3 regions of the Rhizobium sp. B21/90 genome follow, and region 2 is predicted to be linked to each of the others. Evidence: predicted binding sites of a transcription regulator. Region 2 holds the regulator's gene; each other region holds the start of a gene.
The links. Region 2 encodes LexA, which represses DNA repair genes until DNA is damaged. Its sites were predicted from a motif close to TGTTCNNNNTGTGTTCNG; they were not measured.

Region 1 (8,266 bases), on a different replicon from region 2:
ACCCGTTGAAGAACTTGCGCGTGCGCACCATGCCGAATTGCTTGACGGCACGGGCGAGAGCGCTGCGATTGCCTTGCAGGGCACGTTCCTTCACGCGCGCCAACACCCGTTCACTGTCTTCGCCCAATTGGTCGAGATTATTGACGAGATCGACGAGCAAAAACTCTCTGGTCAGGGTTTTGGGGAGGGCCGGCTTCTTGCGGAACTCGAATTCCCGTCCTCCCAGCGTGAAAGTGCCGTGGCGCTTGTGGTTGTAGACAACGGTCCGGTTGTAGAGCTGCGTCGCTCCGACACCGAGACTGTTATAGACATTGGGCGATGTGACCAGATATCGGTCGTCCTTCAAGAACGCCTCGACGAGAGCATTATCGACAGCAGGGGCCTTGCCAAACGCTGTCTGCTTCGGCCGGTGATAGATGCCGGTCGACAGTTTCGTCAAGTATCCCTCAGCAAGGAGCTGTTGCAGGTGCCGATCTATTGATGACGACCATTGGACGAGGTCCTCGCGACGGTAGACCTTGCCGGCTCGCAGATGCTTTTTCAGTGTCTGTAGCTTTGTCATGGGACAGCTCCTGTCATCATCGTACCGCGATATAGCGATGAATGCAATTTTTTCCAAAAATCATGCAAAATCGACGAAAATTACTCGCTTATCTAATTGCGATTGTTAGAGTTATAGCAAATAATTTAAATTCGGTTTTCGGAGAACTGTCGACGCTGGGCGCGGATTTTATCCATTCTATCAATTGCCAGGGCGATGATTCCAATGTCATCGAGACACATCGCTCAGACGGTCTTTCACCCGATCCCAAGTCCCGCCCACTTGCCCGCCGCGGCCTTATGCGGCGGGCGATGGCCAGGCATGCGTCCACAGCATGCAGTTTTGCGTCGGCCGCCTTGGTCAGCACCGGCAGTCTGACGCCGCAGGGGAAGCCACCGCCGCAGCTGACAGTGGTCTTGGCGACGATCGACTAAGCTGCATGCGGGGCAGGCAGGTGGCGGGCGCAGTCACCGACACCAATGTCGCCGGCCTGGATCCGGCAAGGCCCATCAGGCGCGACCAAATGGACGAGCGTCTCAGCGGGCGGCTGGACTGGACGCTGGCGTCATGCCGAGCGATGAGACCCTGCTGCAGAACGCTGCCGATCAGAACGGCAATGTCCCGCCCGCCCGTGCGACCGAGACTGTCGGGCGTGTCTTCATCCTGCGCATGATGGCGGCGTTGTCAGACCATAGGCTACCCCGACAGCGGGTGCCGTGAAAAGAGACGCCAGCGTCAACGAGGAATTTTGTCTTACCCCTTGCCGACAAATCCGTGAACGCGCCGAGAGTGACGAAACGCACCGTGGGCGCTTTGAACCAAGAACCTCGCTATTTCTCGCCAGGCTCTGCCTTCGCGCTGAGATCGAATTTCCGGACCGGTCGATCAGGGTTCCAGGACAGTTTCTCTCCGCAAACAGCTCGTCGGTTTTCGCATGGCTGCGCTGCAACAAAGTCTATTTAATGTGCGGTGAGATCGGATATCTTCACTGTCATCGAAGCGATGCTCCTCCTCCCGCAGCGCTTCGAATTCAGGCGGCCCACTCCTCCTCCCGGGGGCGCCTGTCGGAACAACGGCGCTTCTCCTCCCAAGCCGTTGTTCGGTTCTTTTCGAAAAGCCTGCCGCACCTCCTCCCGCGGCAGGCTTTTTCGTGTCAACACCATCGCGTCAGAGGCCGAGAGCGAGTTGCGGTTCTGCCTCGCGGTCCTCCGTGTTCAGGGATGACAGGGTCACGCCCAGCAATCGCACAGGACGTTTGAACGGGAACACCGAGGCAAGCAGGATCTCCGCGGCCTCTAGCACCATGTCGATATCCGAGACAGGCCCGGACAGGGTTTTGCTGCGGGTCGCCTGGCTGAAGTCCGAATATTTGATTTTGACAGTTACCGTCCTTCCCGTGATGGCGTTGGCCCCGCAATGGCGCCAGACCTTTTCCGCCAACGGCCTGAGCTCGGCCTTGGCCAGATCGAGATCGTCGATGTCCTCGACGAAGGTATCCTCGGCGCCAATGGATTTTCGGAGCCGGTCGGGCCTCACCCGGCGTTCGTCGATGCCGCGGGCGATCCCGTAGAAATAGGGGCCGGACTTGCCGAAAGTCTGCTGGAGGAAGGCAAGCGACTTCGATTTGAGGTCAAGGCCGGTCTCTATGCCGTGCCGTTTCATACGCTCGGCCGTCGCCGGCCCGACGCCATGGAATTTCTTGACGGGGAGGGTCTCTACAAAGCCTGGGCCATTCTTCGGCGTGATCACCGCCTGGCCATTCGGCTTGTTGAGGTCGCTTGCCATCTTGGCCAGAAACTTGTTGTAGGAGATGCCGGCGGATGCATTGAGGCCCGTGACAGCCTTGATCTTCGCGCGGATCTCCAGCGCAATGTCGGTGGCGATCGCCATGCCCTTCAGGTTCTCGGTCACGTCGAGATAGGCCTCGTCGAGCGACAGGGGCTCGATGAGGGGTGTGTATTCAGCAAAGATGTCCCGGATTTGCTGCGACACCTGCCGATAGACCTCGAAGCGTGGCGGCACGAAGATCAGCTCCGGACATTTCCGCCTGGCGGTGACCGACGCCATGGCCGAGTGGACGCCGAAGGTTCGCGCTTCGTAACTTGCCGCCGCCACGACGCCCCTTGCTGCCGATCCGCCCACGGCCAGCGGCCGTCCGCGCAGGTCGGGATTGTCGCGCTGCTCGACCGAGGCATAGAAGGCATCCATGTCGACATGAATGATTTTGCGGTTTGGCGGTAGCGTCACGTCGTTCATGGCGGCCATCTGGGATTGTCGGCGAAACAAAAAGAGAACATATCAGCGTTTCGACCGATATCCAAGACGCCCGATGCTCACCTGCCGGGAAACGAGGAAACCAGCGGGGCCGAGGGACGTTGTGAACGGTGACATCAGCAAGAGGAGATAGCCGCATGGCCGACAACAGCACCCTGACGATCCGAGCCACCTTCGCGACCCGGGCGGCAGCCGATCTGGCGGTCGAGCATCTGGTTCAGCAGCACGGCATCGCAAGGCCGGACATCTTCATCCAATCGACCACCGCTGAAAACACCGTCGGCACGTCGCCATCGGGCGGCGACGTTTCCCACCAAGAGGGCACGCGCGACGATGCGCCGCTCGGCGGCGAAATCGAGGTGTCCGCCGATATCGCCGCCAGCCAGGTTGGCGCTGTCCAACGCAGCCTGGGCGAGGCGGGTGCCATCCGCGTCTCGGGCCGATAGGCGCAGCCAGGCCTTTGCACGACCGCGGCGAATGGCTCTCTCGAATGGGGAGGGGGCCACATCTAACCTTTTCCGGGAAAGGGCAACCGCGTCCCGGTCGCATCCAGGACGCGACCGGACGTTACCGACGTCTTGTCCAGCCGCGTCCACCGATTTTTTTCCTGAGGCCAGACACGGCGCAAGCGGGGTTACGGCGCTGATTCGCCTCGACAATCTTCGTTCTTGCTAAAATTGGAGGAGGATATTCCTATTTTATAGCGACTTGACTCTCGTCGTTCGCCGGAACAGAACGTGAACTCCAATCGATAAAACGGCATGACGTCGTTCTGATGAGCCCCACGAACCGAGAGGATTGCGTGAACGATGACGGCTGCACGCGCGCATGTCATAGCCGATCTGCGCAGCCGCATCGCCGCTCTTGCGCGTGGCCCTGCGACGCCGCTGGAAAGCCTGCCCTTCGGTGTCGGCGAGATCGATGCCGTGCTGCCGGGAGGCGGTCTTGCGCGCGGCGCTCTTCACGAGTTTGCAGGCGGTGGCGCCGGTGCCGTCGATGGCGCCGCCGCCGCCCTGTTCGTTGCCGGGATTGCAGCCCGCACCAAAGGCAAGATCGTCTGGTGTCTGACGCGGCCAGACCTGTTCTTCCCGGCGCTGGCCCAAGCGGGCCTCGATGCCAACCGGGTCATCTTCGTCGAGGGCGATCGGCAGGAGGACGTGCTTGCGTCCATGGAGGAGGCCTTGTCCTATGGCGGCCTCGGCGCGGTCGTGGGGGAGCTCGTCCGACTGCCGATGCTGGAAAGCCGGCGCCTGCAGCTGGCCGCCGAACAGAAGGGGAGCTTGGCCCTCGTCGTTCGCAGATGGCGCCGGCAGACGGAAGCCAACGACTTCGGTCAGCCGACCGCGTCGACCACGCGGTGGCGCGTCAGCGTGCTGCCGTCGGCGGCCTTGCCGGTACCCGGCGTCGGGCGGGCAACCTGGTTGCTGGAGCTGATGAGATCGCGGGCCGGCGCCTGTGCCGAATTTGTCGTGGGAGCGTGTGATGACCAGGGTCGTATCGATCTACCTTCCGGATCTGTCGACGGATCGCATTCGTCGCGCCGCCGATCCGGCCATTCCGGTTGACCAGGCGATTGCCGTGATTGCAAAAAGCGGATCGAAACGCTGGGTGTCGGCCGCCGACGATCCGGCAAGACGGGCAGGCGTGCGCATCGGCATGGCGGCCGCAAAGGCCCAGGCCCTGTTCCAGGGACTGCTGACGATCGAGGCCGACCCGCGGGCCGACGCTGCGGCTCTGGAGCGGATCGCGTTATGGGCGTTGATCCAATATTCGCCCATCGTCGCCGTCGATGCCCCAAACGGTCTCGTCATGGACACGGAGGGTGCCGACCATCTGAAGGGTGGGGAACGTGCCATGCTGACGGGCATCGCCAATCGGTTCACCGCCAAGGGTCTGACGACACGTATCGCCATTGCCGACACGTGGGGCGCGGCGCACGCCTGCGCACGGGCGATCAAAAGGGAAACGGTCATCATACCCAGAGGCGAGACCGTGCGCGCTGTCGAGCGCTTGCCCGTCTGCCTGTTGCGGCTCCCGGACAAGATCGTCGGGGACCTCAGGACCCTCGGCTTTCGCACGATCGGTGAGCTCTCCGTGACGCCGCGCGCACCGCTGACGCTTCGCTTCGGGCCCGAGATCGGGCGACGCTTGGATCAGATCTTCGGCCATGTCCGCGAGCCGATCGAGCCCATCAGGAGCCCTGGGCAGATCGCGGTCGCTCGCACTTTCCAGGACCCGATCGGTGCGGCAGAAACGATCGATAAATATGTCGGGCGCCTGGTCGTCGAACTCTGCGACGAACTTCAAAGACAAGGGCTGGGGGTCCGGCGCGCCGACCTGATCGTCGACACGGTCGACAATGCCCGCCAGGCCATTCGTGCCGGAACGGCAAAGCCCGCAAGGGACGTGGCGTGGCTGACCAAGCTCTTCAAGGACCGCACCGAAAGGATCGATCCCGCTTTCGGCATCGAGAGGCTGACCCTGGTCGCCGTCCTGTCGCAGCCGCTCGAGGAGACCCAGACGGCATCGTCGTTTGTCGAGGACGGTGACGGCGATATCACGCCGCTTGTGGACATCTTCGGCAATCGCGGCCAGCGGGTCTACCGTCTGGCACCGGTCGCATCCGACGTCCCGGAGCGCAGCGTCCGGCGGATTGCCGCCACCGCTGACGATATCGACGTCTTCTGGTCGCATCAGTGGCCGCGTCCGGTCCGCTTGCTTGCCCATCCGGAAGAGGTCGAGGTGATCGCGCTGCTGCCCGACCATCCGCCGGTATCGGTGACGTGGCGGGGCAAGCGCCGGCGGGTCAAACGCGCCGACGGGCCCGAGCGCATCTTCGGCGAATGGTGGCAGCGCACGTCCGAATGGGCGGCGGTTCGCGACTACTTCACCGTCGAGGACGAGGCAGGCGAGCGTCTCTGGATTTTCCGCTCCGGCGACGGTGTCGATGGCGGGACCGGATCCCACGCATGGTATGTCCACGGAATTTTCGCGTGAGATATGCCGAGCTGCAGGTGACCACGCATTTCAGTTTTCTAAGGGGCGCCAGTTCGGCCCACGAGTTGTTTGCAACCGCCAAGGACCTGGGCATCGATGCGATCGGGGTCGTCGATCGCAACTCGCTTGCTGGCATCGTCCGTGCACTCATAGCCTCGCGCGAAACAGGCGTGCGGCTGGTGGTCGGATGTCGCCTCGATCTGGCGGACGGCATGTCGATCCTCGTCTATCCGACCGACCGCGCCGCCTATGCCCGGCTGACGCGGCTCATCACCCTGGGAAAGGCAAGGGGCGGAAAGAACAACTGCGTTCTGCATCTGGACGACGTCGCGATGTATGCCGATGGCCTGCTCGGTATCCTGGTCCCGGACCTTGCCGACGAGACGTGCGCCGTCCAGCTGCGCAAGATGGGCGACGTCTTTGGGGATGGCGCCTACCTCTCCCTGTCACTGAGGCGCCGCCCCAACGACCAGCTGCGCCTGCATGAGCTGTCCAACATGGCCGAACGCCTCAAGGTCAAGACCGTCGTTACCAATGACGTGCTGTTCCACGAGCCGGGCAGGCGGCAACTGCAGGATATCGTCACCTGCATCCGCAACAACACCACCATCGACGCGGTCGGGTTCGAGCGGGAGCGTCATGCCGACAGGTTCCTCAAGCCGCCGGAAGAGATGGCGCGTCTGTTCCCGCGCTACCCGCAAGCGCTGCGGCGAACCATCGAGATTGTCGACCGCTGTCGATTTTCGCTGGAGGAATTGACCTACCAGTATCCGCTGGAAGCCATCGTTCCTGGAAAGTCGGCGCAGCTATCCCTCGAGCACTATGTCTGGCAATGCGTGCCGGATCGCTATCCGGAAGGCCTGCCGCCAAAGACGCTGCAGATCGTCCGCCATGAGCTCGATCTTATCCGGACGATGGAATACGCGCCGTATTTCCTGACGGTCTTCTCGATCGTGCGGTTTGCACGAAGCCAGGGCATCCTTTGTCAGGGGCGCGGCTCGGCTGCAAATTCGGCCGTCTGCTACATTCTTGGCGTCACCTCCATCGATCCCGAAACCAACGATCTGCTGTTTGAGCGCTTCGTCAGCCAGGAGCGGGACGAACCGCCGGACATCGATGTCGATTTCGAGCACGAGCGGCGCGAGGAGGTCATCCAATGGATCTACAGGACCTATGGCCGGGAGAAGGCGGCCCTCTGCGCGACCGTGACACGCTACCGCGCCAAGGGGGCGATCCGCGATGTCGGCAAGGCGCTGGGCCTGCCGGAAGGTCTGATCAAGGCGCTGTCGTCCGGCATGTGGTCGTGGTCGCAAGAGGTGAGCGCCCGAAACGTGAAAGAGCTCAATCTCAATCCGGACGATCGCCGGCTGGTGCTGACCCTGCAGCTGGCTCAGCAGTTGATGGGAGCGCCCCGCCACCTCGGACAGCATCCCGGCGGCTTCGTGCTGACGCGTGACCGCCTCGACGATCTGGTCCCCATCGAGCCGGCCAGCATGAAAGACCGGCAGATCATCGAATGGGACAAGGACGATGTCGAAGCCTTGAAGATGATGAAGGTCGACGTCCTGGCGCTCGGCATGCTGACCTGCATGAGCAAGGCCTTCGATCTCATCCGCAAGCACAAGGACGAAGACCTCGATCTGTCGACGATCCGCCAGGAGGATCCGGCGACCTATGCGATGATCCGCAAGGCCGACACGCTCGGGACGTTTCAGATTGAGTCCAGGGCCCAGATGGCGATGCTGCCGCGTCTGAAGCCGAGGACATTTTACGATTTGGTCGTCCAGGTTGCCATCGTCCGCCCGGGACCAATCCAGGGCGATATGGTCCATCCCTATCTGCGCCGTCGCGAAGGCAAGGAAAAAGTCGAGTATCCCACCCCGGAACTGGAAGCCGTGCTCGGCAAAACGCTGGGCGTGCCACTGTTTCAAGAATCGGCGATGCGGGTCGCGATGGTCTGTGCCGGGTTTACCGGCGGGGAGGCCGACCAATTGCGCAAGAGCATGGCGACCTTCAAGTTCACCGGGGGCGTGTCGAGGTTCAAGGACAAACTGGTCTCGGGCATGGTGCGAAACGGCTACACCGCCGCGTTCGCCGAAAAGACCTTCAGCCAGCTCGAGGGGTTCGGATCCTATGGCTTTCCGGAATCGCATGCGGCTTCCTTCGCGCTGATCGCCTATGCGTCCAATTTTGTGAAGTGCCACTTCCCGGACGTTTTTTGCGCGGCCCTTTTGAACAGTCAGCCCATGGGCTTTTATGCGCCCGCCCAGATCGTCGGCTGTGCGCGTGCCCATGGCGTCGAGATCCGCCCCGTCTGCATCAACCAGTCGCGCTGGGACTGCACGCTGGAACGGATTGGCGATACGGGTCGCCATGCTGTCCGGCTGGGCATGCGGATCGTGAGAGGCCTGGCTGTCGCCAACGCCGCCCGGATCGTTGCCGCGCGCATGAACG
Region 2 (8,266 bases):
TTCGAGGTGCTGTCGCTTGGCAACGAGATCGGCCAGATCCTTGGAGCGGGCCAGTCGCTGTTGCTCGAATACTTCGGTCGCCCGCAGGCCGTAATCGCCATGGACGCAGTGGTAGCCGAAATAGGATACGAAGGCGACGGTGATGGCTGGAAGCACCAGGTGACCAAGCCGCTTCTTCTTATGATATTTTGTCCACATGCCGTTTGCCCATACGCTGTACCCGTGTGAGCGACACTAGACGGCAGAGATTAACCGTCCGTTGACCGTGTTGCGAGATCGACTAAAAAACCGCGCCCGAAGGCGCGGTTGGTAGAAAAGCGAATGCGTCTGGTATCAGCCGCGCAGGATGGACGTGCCGGCGTAGCGGGCCTGCGGACCGAGCATTTCCTCGATGCGGATCAGCTGGTTGTACTTGGCAAGACGGTCCGAGCGCGACAGCGAGCCGGTCTTGATCTGACCGCAGTTGGTGGCGACCGCGAGATCGGCAATCGTCGAATCCTCGGTTTCGCCAGAGCGGTGCGACATGACGGCTGTATAGCCGGCCTTGTGGGCCGTTTCGACGGCGTCGAGCGTTTCGGTCAGCGTGCCGATCTGGTTGACCTTGACGAGGATCGAGTTGGCAACGCCCATCTTGATACCGTCGCGAAGGCGCGAGGAATTGGTAACGAACAGATCGTCGCCGACCAGCTGGGTGGTCTTGCCGGCCAGCTCTGTCAGCGTCTTCCAGCCTTCCCAATCGTCTTCGGACATGCCGTCTTCGATCGACAGGATCGGGTACTTGGCAGCGAGTTCGGCAAGGTATTCAGCCATGGCGCCCGGCTCCAGCGTGCGACCTTCGCCTTCGAGAACGTACTTGCCGTCCTTGAAGAACTCTGTCGCAGCACAATCGAGGCCGAGGTAGATGTCTTCGCCGGGACGATAGCCGGCCTTCTCGATCGACTTCATGATGAAGTCCAGGGCTTCCGGCGCGCTTTTCAGGCCCGGTGCGAAACCGCCTTCGTCGCCGACATTGGTGTTGTGACCCTGGGCCGACAGTTCCTTCTTCAGCACGTGAAAAACTTCGGAGCCCATGCGGACGGCATCGGAGAAGGTTTCTGCACCGACGGGGAGAATCATGAATTCCTGGAAGTCGATCGGGTTGTCGGCATGGGCACCGCCGTTGATGATGTTCATCATCGGCACAGGCAGAAGGCTGGCATAGGCGCCGCCGACATAGCGATAGAGCGGCAGGTCGGCGCTCTGGGCGGCGGCCTTGGCGACGGCGAGCGATACGCCGAGGATGGCGTTGGCGCCGAGGCGGGACTTGTTGGCCGTGCCATCCAGCTCGATCATCAGGTTGTCGATCTGGATCTGGTTTTCAGCATCGAGACCGCCGATGGCCTCAAAAATCTCGGTATCGACGGCTTCTACAGCCTTTTCGACGCCCTTGCCGTGGTAACGCGAGCCACCATCGCGCAATTCGACTGCCTCGTGGGCACCTGTCGAGGCGCCCGACGGGACTGCGGCGCGACCCATGCTGCCGTCTTCCAGATATACGTCGACTTCGACAGTCGGGTTGCCGCGGCTGTCGAGAATCTCGCGGGCGATAATGTCGGTGATTGCGGTCATGGCTGGTTCCTGCTCGCTGGTTATAATCGATTGAAATCTCTAAATCGAAGGCGTGACAATTACAATGCCATCACGCGCTTCGAATGAGGGAACGTCATAGCCGACTAAACCAAGATCATGTCAGCCTGTTGAACGCTCCCGCAGATGCTAGGCCTTGGCGATGGCGTCGAATGCCAGCAGCTTTTCGAGCAGCTTCGGCATATCTTTCAGATGCACCATGTTGGGGCCATCGGACGGCGCATGGTCGGGGTCCTCGTGGGTTTCGATAAACACGCCGGCGACGCCGACGGCAACGGCCGCGCGGGCAAGGGTTTCCACGAATTCGCGCTGGCCCCCGGAGGACCCGCCCTGGCCGCCGGGCTGCTGCACGGAGTGGGTAGCATCGAAGATCACCGGAGCGCCCATCGCCGCCATGATCGGCAGCGAGCGCATGTCGGAGACCAGCGTGTTGTAGCCGAAGGATGCGCCGCGTTCACAGAGCAGGATGTTCGGGTTACCGCTGTCGTTAAGCTTGGCCAGCACGTTCTTCATGTCCCAGGGGGCGAGGAACTGACCCTTCTTGACGTTGATGATGCGGCCGGTCCTGGCGGCAGCGACCAGAAGATCGGTCTGGCGTGACAGGAAGGCCGGGATCTGCAGGACATCCACGGTCTTGGCGACAAGGGCGCACTGCTCCTCCGTGTGGATGTCGGTGAGCACCGGGAAACCGTATTCCTTCTTCAGCTCGCCGAAGATCTCCAGAGCCGCTTCCAGCCCAAGGCCACGCTGGGCGGACAGGGATGTGCGGTTGGCCTTGTCGAAGGACGACTTGTAGACGAGCCCGATGCCAAGCGAGGCGCAGAGTTCCTTGAGCTTGCCGGCTATCGTGAAGGCATGATCGCGGCTCTCCATCTGGCAGGGACCGGCAATCAGCGAGAGGCGCTTGCTGTTGGAGAAAGTGACCTTGCCGGGGCCTTCGCCGGCGACCACGTCCGAATTTGTCGAATGGCTCATGCTGTCTCCTCGAAGGCAAACAATGCCCCCTGCCCGGGAGCGGCCTTCACCAGAATAGTGTTGCTCTTGCGTGTGTAGGTCACGCCGTTACCAGCCAAATGCGCTTCTGTCACGGAAAGATCGCGAACCGCAAAGACGATTGCCCGCCCCCGCAGGCCCGCATCTTCACCGGATGGCGCCGCCTCATAGAAGGCCTCCATCCCCTCGCCGCTCAAGATGTCGATTTCCACATTGGCTGCCGATGCTGTGATGCCAAAGGAATGCGGAGCGATTGCGGCACCATTGCCAACTTGGCTGATGAGCCCGGAAAACGCCTCCGGGCTGGCGCAGGACAGCACAATGCGCGAAATGCCGAGAACGCCGTTCGGATGCCTCTCCAGCGCGCTGCGATCCGTCGGCATCGCATTAATGCGCTCGCAGGTGAAAACGAAGAAATCCGGGGCACGCAAATCTGCGGCGAAAGCAAGGCGAAAGCCGGCAATCGATTCGGACCCGTCCGGCATGCGCATCGGCCTTTCGAACTCGAGGATCTTGCCGGCCGAGACCCCGCGGTCGCGAAAGCGCTGCTGGTCGCTTTCAGCATTGCCGGTTGCGAAGGCAATGGAGGAAAAACCATCGTCGCCGACGCGAAACCGGAAAGCCTGGTCGCGCGCGACGAAGACATTGCCGGCCAGCGCCGACGCCTCGCACTCCGAGAGACTGGCAATGCCGAGTGGCTCGAGATAGGTCTTGTCGGCGAAGAAAACGCAAGCATTTTCAGTACCAAAGGGATGCCGTGCATCGGCAGCGACAGTGAAGCCAAGCTTGCTCAGCCGCTGGCGCGCAGAGGCTATATCGCAGGTCGGCAGGACCAGATGGTCGATTGGATAGGCTGCTGTCATGGTTTGTCTCCACCCTGCGAAGCCGTCAGCGACGGCAGCGCGACATGATCTTCCAAAAATGCGATTATTCCAACGGCGTTCACAAAGATTTAGTCACTTGCGGAACACATATGGAACATATAGTGTCCGTTCTGGCTTTGTTTCGCACTTGGAGCACGAAAAACGATGTTGACGCGCAAGCAACAGGAACTGCTTCTCTTCATTCACGAACGAATGAAAGAGTCCGGCGTGCCGCCTTCTTTCGATGAAATGAAGGACGCGCTGGATCTGGCGTCGAAATCGGGTATCCATAGGCTGATCACGGCACTGGAGGAACGCGGCTTCATTCGCCGCCTGCCGAACCGGGCGCGTGCCATCGAGGTCATCAAGCTTCCCGAGGCCTATAACCCGAATGCGCAGCCACGGCGCGGCTTTTCGCCGAGCGTCATCGAAGGCAGCCTTGGCAAGACGCCGGCGGTCGCCGCAGCGCCGACAAAGCCCGCAGTCGACGACCGCAGCGGCTCCGTCTCGCTGCCGGTCATGGGCCGCATCGCCGCCGGTGTTCCCATCGCCGCGATCCAGAACAACACCCACGACATCATGGTCCCCGCCGATATGGTCGGCGCCGGCGAGCATTACGCGCTCGAAGTGCGAGGCGATTCGATGATCGAGGCCGGCATCTTCGACGGCGATACGGTCATCATCCGCAATGCCAGTACGGCGAGCCCCGGCGACATTATTGTCGCCCTCGTCGATGACGAGGAAGCAACGCTCAAGCGCTTTAGGCGCAAGGGTGCCTCCATTGCACTCGAGGCAGCCAATCCGGCTTACGAGACCCGCATCTTCGGCCCGGACAGGGTAAAGATCCAGGGGCGACTTGTCGGACTTATCCGCCGGTATCACTGACCGGTGACGTGGCATCGGTACCGGTGAAGGCCGGCTTTCGCCAGTCATAGGCTCGATGCCTCTCCCATGGACGGTCAAGGGCGCTGAACGCGGTGATGAACTTTGGCTCAGGAGATATCAAGTTGACCTCGATGGAACCTGTTTTGCGTAGCGATGCGCCGGTGTAGAGCACTGCACCGGACCGACAGAGATCAAGGCGAAGTTTGACCGGCGTGATGACAATGTCGGCGGTATCGCAGGCCGGCCCCAGATAAGCCGCATCGGAGATAGTCACCAGCATCGCGCCCGTCTCGAGCATGGCAACGCACCAATCGCGACCATGGCAGGCAAACCCGCCGTCGACCGCATTGTCCAGAGCAGTTTCCATTGCTGATCGCAATGTGGCCTGATGCTCCGCATCCATACGGGTCGAGGGGCGGCCACGAACGGAATGGGGCGGGGTCGAGTTGTCCGGCGGCAGCATTTGCGGCGGCGTATCCTCTGACACCGGCAGGGCTCGCTGCCATTGCTGATAGATGAAATCCGGGGGGCGCTCACGATTGCGCTCGAGTCTCCCCTGCCGGAACATGGCGACCAGTTCGCCATCCTCCGAAATCAGCAGTTCCGATTTCTGGAGAGACGGTTGGAAGGCGGCAAAAGTCACCGAGGCCGCAATCAGCAACGCGCCGGCATGGCGCATGGGCGTTCGCAGCACCGTCATCAGCATGAAGCCGGCAATGATGGTCGGGAAAAGTCCGCTAGGCAGGCGCGCGAAGGGCACATTGCCGCCCCATGCAGCCACCGTCTTTGCGATGACCATGACGATATCAAGTCCCCAACCGGTGACAAGCCAGAACACGCCGTCGAGGCCGAAGGGCATCATCAGCATGGCAAGCATGCCGACCGGCATGACGATGAATGACACCACCGGCATGGCGGCGAGATTGGCAACGAGGCCATAGGTCGCCAGCCGGTGAAAGTGTTCGATCGAGAAGATTGCCGTCGACGCGCCGCCGATGAACGACGTCATGGCGATGCCGGTGAAGAAGCGGCTGACCGCCAGCACCGGCATCGGTGCCCGGAAAGCAGCAAACCGCCGCTCGCGGGGCGGACGTCGCTTCCATAGCGAATAGCCGGATACAAGGGCGATGGTCGCCGCATAGGACATCTGGAAACTCGGGCCGAGGATCTGCGACGGCGAGAGCACTAGAATGGCGATAGCCGAAAGGGCGACATTGCGCAGGCTGAAGGATGGTCTGTCGAACAGCACCGCGACCAGCATGATCGCCATCATGATGAAGGCCCGTTCGGCCGATACACCGAAGCCGGAAATGAAATAATAGGCGGTGACGGTGATCAGCGCACCGATGGCTGCAATTTTCTTGGTCGGAAAAGCCTGCGCCAATCCGGGAAACAGGCTCAGTGCATGCCGGAGGCCGACATAGAAGATACCGGCCGACAAAGCCATATTCAGTCCCGAGATGGCAATGATATGAGCGAGGCCGGACACTCTTAGGGCATCCGTCGTTTCAGGCGAAATCGCCCGACGTTCGTCGTTGACCAGCGAAGCCGCGAAGGCGCCGGTGTCGCCGGGCAGGATCGAGCGGATTCGGTCGCCGATATGGCCGCGCAGCCCAGTCAGCCAGCGGTCGGTCCTTTGGAGCGTCGTTCGCTCGCTGGTGTCATCGACGCTGGCCATCATCAGTTGCGGCGTACCGTAGAAGAAACCGTTGGCACCGGTGCCTTCGAAATAGGCAGTGAAGGCAAAATCGTGGAGGCCGGGCAGCGCCGGGCCGGCTGGCGGGCTCAACCGGGCCCTGCCCTCAACCACATCTCCGAGTTCGAACGGTACATCCTGGCCGCGCACGAGAAGGGATATCTGCTCCGGTGGCCGCCGAACGACAGGCGCGTCTGTCGCCAGCAGATCCAGCACGTAGCGCCACCGCCCTTTGTCGTCCACTTCGCGGCGCTGAACCTGACCGGTGATGGTGGTAGTCACGGGCGAGTCCAGCATGATCGTCGACGCTCGCCATGTCTCCCATTCAGCGAGAAGCATGCCGAGCAGGCCCAGCGCCGCTGCGAACGCCAGATGCCGCAACGTTGGGCTCAGATTGTGTTTCAGGAGGCAGACGGCGGCGAGCACCAGGAAGACCGCCGCAATGCCCGTCACCGGCGGATTGCCCGGAAGCTCGAACCAGATTATGGCTCCGCAGCCGATGTAGACGGGCGCAAACAGCATTGCGCGACCGTGGGCGGCCTCTTCGGCAATCATCCCCGCGGTTGCGATTCGCCACCCGTTGAGCGAAAGGGCAGCGCGCTTCGGCCACGGCACGGCGTGTTGCGTGCGGGCAGGCATCCGTCCAAGCTTGGCAACGGCGTTGACAGTAGCGCGCGAACGCTCGGCGAGGCCGAGAAATACCTGGCGATGACCTTGCCTCTCGCGCGCGTCCAACTCTGCCATTCGCCAGTCAGCCCCGCTCGCAATCTTCAAGCCCAGGGTATTTTTGCAACCTTTGCTCGAACAATTCAACTGAAATCGATTGAAATGCGTCCCGCGGGAACGTCGCTTCTGGAATGCCGCAGATCGGGCTTTAAAGGCATCGCAGTCATGGCGGAGGCGCTGCCCAAAAGTTGATACCGCGATGCACAAATACCGGTCAGGGTAACTTGGCATTAGCCTCTGGATCATATAGCTAATCTTTAGACGCTTAACCCTTTGGTGCTTTTTTAAGGCACCAACCCGCCAAATCTTGGAGGCTCTCATGACGGAACAAAGCGCGAAACTGACCTGGGGTGATAAGACTGTCGATCTGCCGGTGAAGGCCGGTACCATCGGTCCGAGCGTCCTCGACATTGGCGCACTCTACAAGAATACCGCTTCCTTCACTTACGACCCCGGCTTCACCTCGACCGCATCGTGCGAATCCAAGATCACCTATATCGATGGTGACGAAGGCGTTCTGCTGCATCGCGGCTACCCTATCGAGCAGCTGGCCGAAAAGGGTGACTTCCTGGAAGTCTGCTACCTGCTTCTCTACGGCGAACTGCCGACGGCTGCGCAGAAGAAGGATTTCGACGACCGCGTCGTTCACCACACCATGGTGCATGAACAGATGACGCGCTTCTTCACAGGCTTCCGCCGCGATGCACATCCCATGGCTGTGATGTGCGGTTGCGTTGGTGCGCTGTCGGCCTTCTATCATGATTCAACCGATATCACGGATCCGCACCAGCGCATGGTGGCGAGCCTCCGGATGATTGCAAAGATGCCGACGCTTGCCGCGATGGCGTACAAGTATCATATCGGCCAGCCTTTCGTGTATCCGAAGAACGATCTCGACTATGCGTCGAATTTTTTGCGCATGTGTTTTGCGGTTCCTTGCGAAGAATTCGAAGTCAATCCGGTTCTTGCCCGTGCGATGGACCGCATCTTCATCCTGCACGCCGATCACGAGCAGAACGCCTCGACATCGACGGTCCGTCTTGCCGGCTCTTCGGGCGCAAACCCATTTGCCTGTATCGCGGCCGGCATCGCCTGCCTCTGGGGCCCGGCCCATGGCGGCGCCAACGAAGCTGCACTGATGATGCTGCAGGAAATCGGCACCGTCGATCGCATCCCTGAGTACATCGCCCGCGCCAAGGACAAGAACGATCCTTTCCGCCTCATGGGTTTTGGTCACCGCGTCTACAAGAACTACGATCCGCGCGCCAAGATCATGCAGAAGACGATGTACGAAGTGCTGGAAGCAACCGGCAATGCCGGCGATCCGCTAATGCAGGTTGCTTTGGAGCTCGAAAAGATTGCTCTGAACGACCCTTACTTCATCGAAAAGAAGCTGTATCCCAACGTCGACTTCTATTCGGGCATCACCCTGCGGGCACTCGGTTTCCCCACGGAAATGTTCACCGTGCTGTTCGCA
Region 3 (8,266 bases), on a different replicon from region 2:
TTGAAGTCGAGTATACCGGGGACGTCCCTGGCTGGGGCCGGCACTAACACCAACCGTTCTCCTCATCGTCAGACTGTGGCCGGCAGGTCTCTGCCGGTCGCCTCTCCGTGACATAAAAAGGGTTGCCTATGTTTCCGAATCCGTTTGACGACCAGCCGTTCCAAATGAAGATGAAAGCGGCGATTACATTTGTCTGCCTTGTTTCGGCAAATATTGCAGCATGGGTTTGGGCCTGGGTGGCATTTGCCGATCGACCCGCTCTGATGGGCACTGCGTTCCTCGCCTACATGCTTGGGTTGCGTCACGCCTTCGACCCTGATCATATCGCGGCGATCGACAACGTGGTTCGCAAGCTGATGCAGGAGGGCAAGGCCCCTTTTTCTGTTGGCTTTTTCTTTTCGCTCGGCCATTCGAGCATTGTCGTTCTGGCATCCATCGTCATCGCTGCGACGGCAGCTGCCATGCAGCTCGACGAGGTCGCAGACATCGGCGGCATTATAGGGACCACCGTGTCGGCAGTGTTCCTGCTGATCATCGGCATTGCCAACCTGATCGTGCTGAAAGGGATCTGGTCTGCGTTCAAGCGGGTCCGAAGAGGCGAAACGATCGTTGACGAAGACCTTGATGCTCTCCTCGCAGGGCGTGGTCTCATGGCAAGGATCTTCCGGCCCGTCTTTCGTGTCGTTTCCCGCTCCTGGCACATGTATCCCATCGGCTTCCTGTTCGGCCTTGGATTCGACACGGCAACTGAAATCGGGCTTCTTGGCATCTCGGCGATGCAGGCTGCCCAAGGCATGTCCTTCTGGACGATTCTGGTTTTCCCCGCGCTATTCACCGCCGGCATGTCGTTGATGGACACCACGGACAGCGTGCTGATGACCGGCGCTTACGGCTGGGCATTCGTCAACCCGGTTCGTAAGCTATGGTACAATTTGACGATCACTGCAGCTTCCGTGGTCGTCGCAGTGTTCATCGGCGGGTTGACCGCAGCCAACCTTATCGTGGATAAACTCGGTTATGACGGCGACTTCTGGCGCTTCCTCGGTGGTCTGAACGACAATCTTTCGAGCGTCGGCTATGCGGTCGTCGGCATCTTTATCGTGAGCTGGATCGTTTCGACGATTATCTATCGTAGAAAGGGCTATGACACCGTTCCGGCGCGATGAACATGCAACGCCCACGGGCCTGCAATGCAGGTTGGCGTCTTATCGGGCTACGATCCAATGGGTGAACTCGATATTGCGCGCGAGGTCGAAGAAATGGCAGCCATTGGCACCATGTTGCGAAAACGGTGGCAAAATGGTGAGTTTCATGCCGTCGTGTCGATAAAGGTACCGCATGTGCCTTTTGAGCTTCGGGGGCTTCCCCTTTCGATTGAAGAAAAGGATCGCGCACGGCGCTTCCGGCAGATCATGGACTGCAATCGATCCGTCATGAGCTGGATCGTGCTGCGCAGCATTGTTGGTACGATGCTCGATACGCGGCCGGAAAATGTGACGGTCGTTCGGGCGCTGGCAGGCAAGCCGTCGGTTCAGCCCGGGCCGGGGATCAGCATATCACACGCAGGGGACCTCGCAGTCGTGGCATTCTCAAGCGCGATGGATATTGGGGTCGATGTCGAGACGATTGAGCAGGATGACGCTCTGTTACTCACCGTCATGGGCACTTTGTCGCCGCGAGAGTTGGCATGCCTCTCCACACATCGGATGGCAAAGTCGGAGTTCCTGCTTCGGGCATGGACGCGAAAAGAGGCTGCGGTTAAGGTCGCAGGCTCGGGCCTTTCCATCGATCTTACGAAAGTGTCAGTCGCCGAACAGGAGGGGTGCCGCTTCCAATGCCACTTGCCGGGGGCGGAGATAATCACGGGCACTGATCTGCATTTGGGTTCCGGCTATATTGCCGCGTTGGCGTCGAAGACTTTTATCAATGACGTTGCTCAATATCACATAAAACATTTCTGAGACGCATCAGACGATCAAACCTTGCATTCGGCGAAGTTGAAACGCCCCACGGAGTGCTCATGACGACCTCGCGCCTATTGCCTAACGCCGTTTCACGGGACTTGCGCTCGGCTGTTACGACCTCCAATGAGGACGGCGGTCCGGAAGATCGTGATCGCACCGACGAGATATGGGCGGCCCTTTGCGCGGAGGCCCGGGTGGCGGCTCAAGACGATCCGCGACTGGCCCAGGCGATGGCGCTTAACGTGCTCTCCCACCCTGATTTCGCGCATGGGCTTGCCTATCGCTTTGCGGAGACATTGGCGAACAACGATGTCGGGGCGGATGTGCTGACTCACGTTTCACTGGAGGTCTTTGAGGCCGCCCCCGAGATCGTCGAGTCTGCAATTTCCGATCTTCAGGCAGTTTTCGATCGCGACCCGAGCACTTCCGAACTGCTTGTACCCTTCCTGTACTTCAAAGGGTTCATGGCCCTTCAGGGGCATCGTATCGCGAACTGGCTGTGGCGGCACAACAAAAGGCTTATGGCGCGCCACATTCAAAGCCGAACGTGCGAGGTTTTGTCAATCGACATCCATCCGGCCGCCCGGATGGGATGTGGGATCATGCTCGACCATGGAAATGGGCTCGTCATCGGCGAAACCGCTGTTGTTGAAGACGACGTCTCCATCCTCCAGGATGTTACCTTGGGAGGTACAGGAAAGGAATCCGGTGATCGCCATCCCAAAGTCCGTCGAGGCGCCCTCATCGGAGCGGGTGCGAAAATTCTCGGGAATATCGAGGTTGGCGTAGGCGCAAAGGTTGGAGCGGGTAGTGTGGTCCTGTTGGCGGTCGCGTCCCACACATCTGTTGCAGGCGTTCCTGCCCGCCCGGTCGGCCGGCCGAATTCCGCTTTACCAGGCGTGACGATGGAGCAAACAACAATCGAAAGTGAGTATGTCATCTAAGCCTGGGGTACCTCCCCTCGCGACAGGATTTTCGTGTTGTACGCTATTTTTGACCGCCGTGATCGTCACAGATATCGCGAGGGATAACAAAGGATGGGGTGAAATGACGTTTCGACGTTTCGATTTCTATCAAGGCGGCCGGACAGGCTCCAAGGTTTTAGAGGACAGGATTATACGAGCTGCCAGTTGGGCCTTCCAGGCTGGTTGCAGCCTCGACGGATTAACGTGTATAGCCCGGTCTTTGATGACGAGAAGCGATACATGTCGATCCGCATAGAATTTGAAAAAATCATCCCTATCCTGGCGAAATGGTGGGTCCGAGATACGACGTTCAGCGTACTTGTCGCCTTTTCCAGCATGCTCATGGCGAAGAGCGCAATCGAATACGGCTACGATTTCGCAATGCGCCGTTTCAGATATTTGCCGTCGGAGGCTCCACCAGTCGGCAGTGATTTTGGTCAAACCGAATATCTTGCGGTGTTCGTTTTGATCGTGGCGATCGGCTATCGCTTGTGGGTTGTCAAGGGCACCGCGGCCGAGACGGCAGACCAGGCAACGCGTGAAGCTCTCAACAGCTCATCGACAGGGAGTGTTCTGCAACTGGAGCACAGAAAGGCATTCGCTATCCTGGCGACCGTACCTGAGATCGAGGCACTCAGAGCGCATCCGACCAACTCGCTGGGAATGATGTTAGCTCACGCAAGTGGCGCTCGAGACGTCGTCTGGGACGGGATCTGGTTCAGGCTCGCGAGCAGACATCATGGTGTCAAACGGGGCCTTGTGCTGATTGCGTTCACGGTTTCGGCGGTCGCCGCGCTTGTGATCTTAGTTGTAGCAGCAGGAACGTATGCACAAGCGGGCTTTGGCTCCATATCGGCGTTGACGCTGGCTGCGGAGGGGGTCCTGCTAGTCTTCGCTTCGGCCTCCTACCTAAAGGATCTTGAGCGCTTGAATTCGGCCGGTGCCCTCGTGAGAGAACGCCCACCAATCACCGTCTCTACCAACCCGTGAGGCAGTGGGCTATCATTATTGTCGCCCGCGATAGATAGTTGTGAGGGCGAACCCACACCGTCTGCCAATAGTGTAGCGCAGGGCGCTCCTTGTCGATAGCGACGTGGTGCGGTCCATTAGCTAATTCCTATCGGTTCGTCGACCGGTTTTGCCGATGGAGCCTAGAGCGACAAAACGCCAATCGCCACCACACAAGGTCTGTTGGGCAACAGAGTTCCAAGCAACTGGATTTGCGTCCTTCAGACGATGCAGCGTTGGCCGTGTCGCCAACCCATTTCGGTTCGTATGAACCCGGGGAATGGTAAATAAATGAGTCGGCGAAGTTACTTACCAGAAACCGACCTAGACTACTGATTCGTCTCAACATTCGGCCGACAGCGCTTTAGCGGAGTCTAAATAACCTGATTTAGACCGGCTTGACTCTTTCAACGGAGCGGAACAAAAGAGGAACGTCAACTATTTTCGGGGACATGAAGTCCATGCAACGCGAGCCGGGGAGGTCCGTGAATGATGTCGCGCGCCACCAATCCTCGGGTCATCGAGGAACTCAGAGACCGTATCGCGCACCTTGAGGGGAGTGCGGCGAAAAAGGCCATCGTACTGCCCTTTGGCGTTCGCGAGATGGACGAGCGTCTACCAGGTGGTGGCCTGCCCTATGGAGCTCTTCATGAGATCGCCGGCGGCGGAGCCGGCACGGTGGATGGAGCAGCGGCAGCACTGTTCGCCGCCGGAATTGCCGCGCGCTCGAAGGGCAAGGTCCTTTGGTGCCTGACGAGACCCGATCTCTTCTTCCCCGCTATCGCCCAGGCAGGCCTGCATCCCGACCGCGTGATTTTTTGTGAAGGCGACAAGGAGGAGGACGTCCTTGCCTCCATGGAAGAGGGGCTTTCCTTCGGGGGGCTGGCTGCTGTCGTGGGTGAACTTGTGCGTCTGCCGATGGTGGCATCCCGGCGGCTGCAGTTGGCTGCCGAGAAAACCGGAACCATGGGGCTCGTTGTCCGCAGATGGCGGCGACAGACGGAGGCGTCGGACTTCGGCAATCCGACAGCCTCGACGACAAGATGGAGGGTGAGCGTGCTGCCGTCGGAGGAGTTGCCAGTCGCGGGCGTTGGCCGCCCACGATGGCTGGCAGAGTTGATGCGCGTGAAAGCAGGCGAGTGTGCCGAGTTCGAACTAGGAGCCTGTGATGCCAAGGGTCGTTTGTGTCTACTTCCCCTATCTGCCAACAGACCGGATACGTCGGCATGGAGAGGGAACCGTGCCAGCTAACCAGCCGCTTGTCGTCATTTCGAAATCGGGCTCGAAACGCTGGGTCTCGGCTGCCGACACCGCCGCGCGCATACTCGGCCTCAAGGTCGGGATGCCTGCAAGCAAAGCGCAGGCTGTGGTCTCTAACCTTACGATGATCGATGCAGATCCTGCCGCCGACGCGGCTGCCCTTGAACGCCTGGCGCTGTGGGCGCTCCGGCAATACAGCCCTGTCGTTGCCGTCGACGGCACGGACGGTATCGTCATGGACACCGAAGGCGCCGATCATCTTCAGGGCGGCGAAGCCCTGCTGATTTCCGGGCTGGTCAATGGCTTGAGAGGTCGAGGCCTGACCGCTCGTGCTGCGGTCGCCGATACGTGGGGAGCAGCGCACGCGATCACCCGCCTGACATCGGCGGAAACGACCGTTGTTCCGCTAGGCGGCGTGGCGAAAGCAGTCACTCGCCTGCCGATCCACTGTCTCCGGCTCGCCCCGGACACGATCCACGGTTTGCGGGTGATGGGCGTCGAGACGGTCGGTGAACTCTCCGCGATGCCTCGCGCGCCGTTGACGCTGCGATACGGCCCGGAGGTCGGTAGGCGGCTAGATCAACTGTTCGGGCGGATGGCAGAACCCATCGAGCCTCTGCGGACACCAGAGCTGGTCGAGGTGGCCAAGAACTTTCAGGAGCCGATCGGCGCCGCGGAGACAATCGCCAAATATGTACGCCGACTGGTTGGCGAACTGACATCCAAACTGGAAGAGCGCGGCCTTGGCGTCAGACGTTCCGATCTTGTCATCCACCGCGTCGACAACACGCGGCAGTGTGTTCGAGCGGGGCTTGCAAAACCGGTCAGGGATCCCGCTCGGCTGTCAAAGCTGCTTTGCGACCGCATCGAAAAGATCGACCCGGGCTTCGGGATCGAACGGCTCGTCCTTGTTGCCTTGATCGTGGAGCCATTGGAGGAGCGACAGGTCGCGTCGTCGCTCATCGAGGAGCTGGTTGTCGATGTCACACCGCTCGTCGACATTCTCGGCAACCGCGGCCAACGTCTCTACCGGGTCACGCCGGTCGCCTCCGACGTTCCGGAACGGTCGGTGATGCGCATCGGTCCGACGGCCGACGAAACCGGGGCGACATGGGCCGCCAAATGGCCAAGGCCATCGCGGCTGCTGGCGAACCCGGAGCGGATCGACGTGACCGCTTTGCTCCCCGACCAGCCACCTGCCGTGTTCACCTGGCGCGGCAAGCGTCGGAGGGTAAAGCGAGCAGACGGGCCGGAGCGCATCTTTGGGGAATGGTGGGTTCGCCCGAGAGAGCACGCCGCCGTACGGGACTACTTCGTCGTGGAGGATGAGGCGGGTGAACGCTACTGGGTCTACCGTGCCGGCGATGGCGTGGATACCGACACGGGCTCGCACCTCTGGTTTCTACATGGGGTGTTCGGATGAGGTATGCCGAACTTCAGGTCACCACACATTTCTCGTTCCTGCGGGGCGCCAGTTCTTCGGAGGAACTGTTCGCCACTGCGGCAGCGCTTGGCATTGACGCCGTGGGTGTTGTCGATCGCAACTCGCTGGCCGGCATCGTGCGCGCCTGGGAGGCGGCGAAGACCACCGGAGTGCGATTGGTTGTCGGCTGTCGTCTCGATCTTTCTGACGGCATGTCGATCCTGGTTTACCCGACCGACCGGCCGGCCTACTCGAGACTGACGCGGCTGCTTTCGCTCGGAAAGAGCCGGGGCGGCAAGGGCAAGTGCATTCTCGATGTCTCCGATGTGGAAGCCTATAACGGCGGACTGATTGCCATCCTTATCCCTGATGAGGCCGACGAGACCACTGCCGGCCAGCTCAGGAAGCTCGCTGCGATCTTTGGAGACAGGGCCTACGTTTCGCTCTGCCTGCGCCGTCGCCCCAACGATCGCCTGCGGCTCCATAACCTGTCGAACATGGCCGCACGCCACAAGGTCAAGACGGTCATCACCAATGACGTCCTGTTTCACGATCCCAGTCGCCGGCAGCTGCAGGACATCGTCACCTGCATCCGCAACCGCACCACCATCGACAGCGTCGGCTTCGATCGCGAGCGGCATGCCGATCGGTTCTTAAAAGCACCGGAAGAGATGCATCGGCTGTTTTCGGAATATCCTGAAGCGCTGGCGCGAACGCGGGAAATCGTTGATCGCTGTCGTTTCGACATGAGCGAGCTCCAATATCAGTACCCGGAAGAGGCGCTTGTGCCGGGGCTCGACGCGCAGCAGTCGCTGACCAAATTCGCCTGGGAAGGCGCCGCAACCCGGTACCCCGAGGGGATCCCCGACAAAGTCCGCAAGGCGATCCTGCACGAACTCGAGCTCATCCGGGTGATGAAATACGCCGCTTACTTCCTGACCGTCTACAGCATCGTCCGGTTTGCCCGGTCGCAAGGCATCCTCTGCCAGGGCCGGGGATCGGCGGCGAACTCGGCGGTTTGTTACTGCCTCGGCATCACCAGCATCAATCCGGAGACGGGTGACCTGCTGTTCGAGCGGTTCGTCTCGATGGAACGTGACGAACCGCCGGATATCGACGTTGATTTCGAGCATTCCCGTCGCGAGGAGGTCATCCAGTGGATATACGAGACCTATGGCCGCTCACGCTCGGCGCTCTGTTCCACCGTCACCCGCTACCGCGCCAAGGGCGCACTGCGCGATGTCGGCAAGGCATTGGGCCTGCCTGAAGATCTGATCACCCAACTGTCCTCCGGCGTCTGGGGCTGGTCGGAAGGGGTCGGCGAGAAGCAGCTCAAAGAGAATAACATGAACATGGCCGACTATCGCCTGAAGCTGGCGCTGGACCTTAGTGCCCAGCTGATGGGCGCGCCCCGCCATCTTGGCCAGCATCCGGGCGGTTTCGTTCTGACGCAGGACAGGTTGGATGATCTGGTGCCGATCGAACCGGCATCGATGAAGGACCGTCAGGTGGTGGAGTGGGACAAGGACGATATCGAGGCCCTCAAATTCATGAAGGTCGACGTGCTGGCGCTCGGGATGCTGACCTGCATGGCGAAATCGTTCGAGCTGCTTGGTGAGCACAAGGATATTCCCATGGGCCTTTCC

Region 1: the regulator LexA is predicted to act here: its motif matches at 3,542-3,559, upstream of J5278_RS24860 (ImuA family protein).
Region 3: the regulator LexA is predicted to act here: its motif matches at 4,354-4,371, upstream of J5278_RS27240 (ImuA family protein).

The regions. Positions count from the first base shown of each region.
Region 1 is NZ_CP072163.1:1,482,653-1,490,918, forward strand. It holds gene J5278_RS24835 (DUF6088 family protein) at 1-562, opposite strand, end outside; gene J5278_RS24840 (hypothetical protein) at 604-975, shown strand; gene J5278_RS24845 (hypothetical protein) at 1,109-1,261, shown strand; gene dinB (DNA polymerase IV) at 1,709-2,797, opposite strand; gene J5278_RS24855 (hypothetical protein) at 2,953-3,261, shown strand; gene J5278_RS24860 (ImuA family protein) at 3,625-4,380, shown strand; gene J5278_RS24865 (DNA polymerase Y family protein) at 4,298-5,812, shown strand; gene J5278_RS24870 (error-prone DNA polymerase) at 5,809-8,266, shown strand, end outside.
Region 2 is NZ_CP072162.1:2,365,528-2,373,793, forward strand. It holds gene J5278_RS11230 (septum formation initiator family protein) at 1-198, opposite strand, end outside; gene eno (phosphopyruvate hydratase) at 334-1,608, opposite strand; gene kdsA (3-deoxy-8-phosphooctulonate synthase) at 1,756-2,601, opposite strand; gene J5278_RS11245 (VOC family protein) at 2,598-3,482, opposite strand; gene lexA (transcriptional repressor LexA) at 3,648-4,367, shown strand; gene J5278_RS11255 (ComEC/Rec2 family competence protein) at 4,348-6,807, opposite strand; gene gltA (citrate synthase) at 7,109-8,266, shown strand, end outside.
Region 3 is NZ_CP072164.1:271,544-279,809, reverse strand. It holds gene J5278_RS27265 (cupin domain-containing protein) at 1-47, shown strand, start outside; gene J5278_RS27260 (HoxN/HupN/NixA family nickel/cobalt transporter) at 129-1,166, shown strand; gene J5278_RS27255 (4'-phosphopantetheinyl transferase superfamily protein) at 1,224-1,961, shown strand; gene cysE (serine O-acetyltransferase) at 2,021-2,908, shown strand; gene J5278_RS27245 (hypothetical protein) at 3,170-3,919, shown strand; gene J5278_RS27240 (ImuA family protein) at 4,430-5,188, shown strand; gene J5278_RS27235 (DNA polymerase Y family protein) at 5,106-6,620, shown strand; gene J5278_RS27230 (error-prone DNA polymerase) at 6,617-8,266, shown strand, end outside.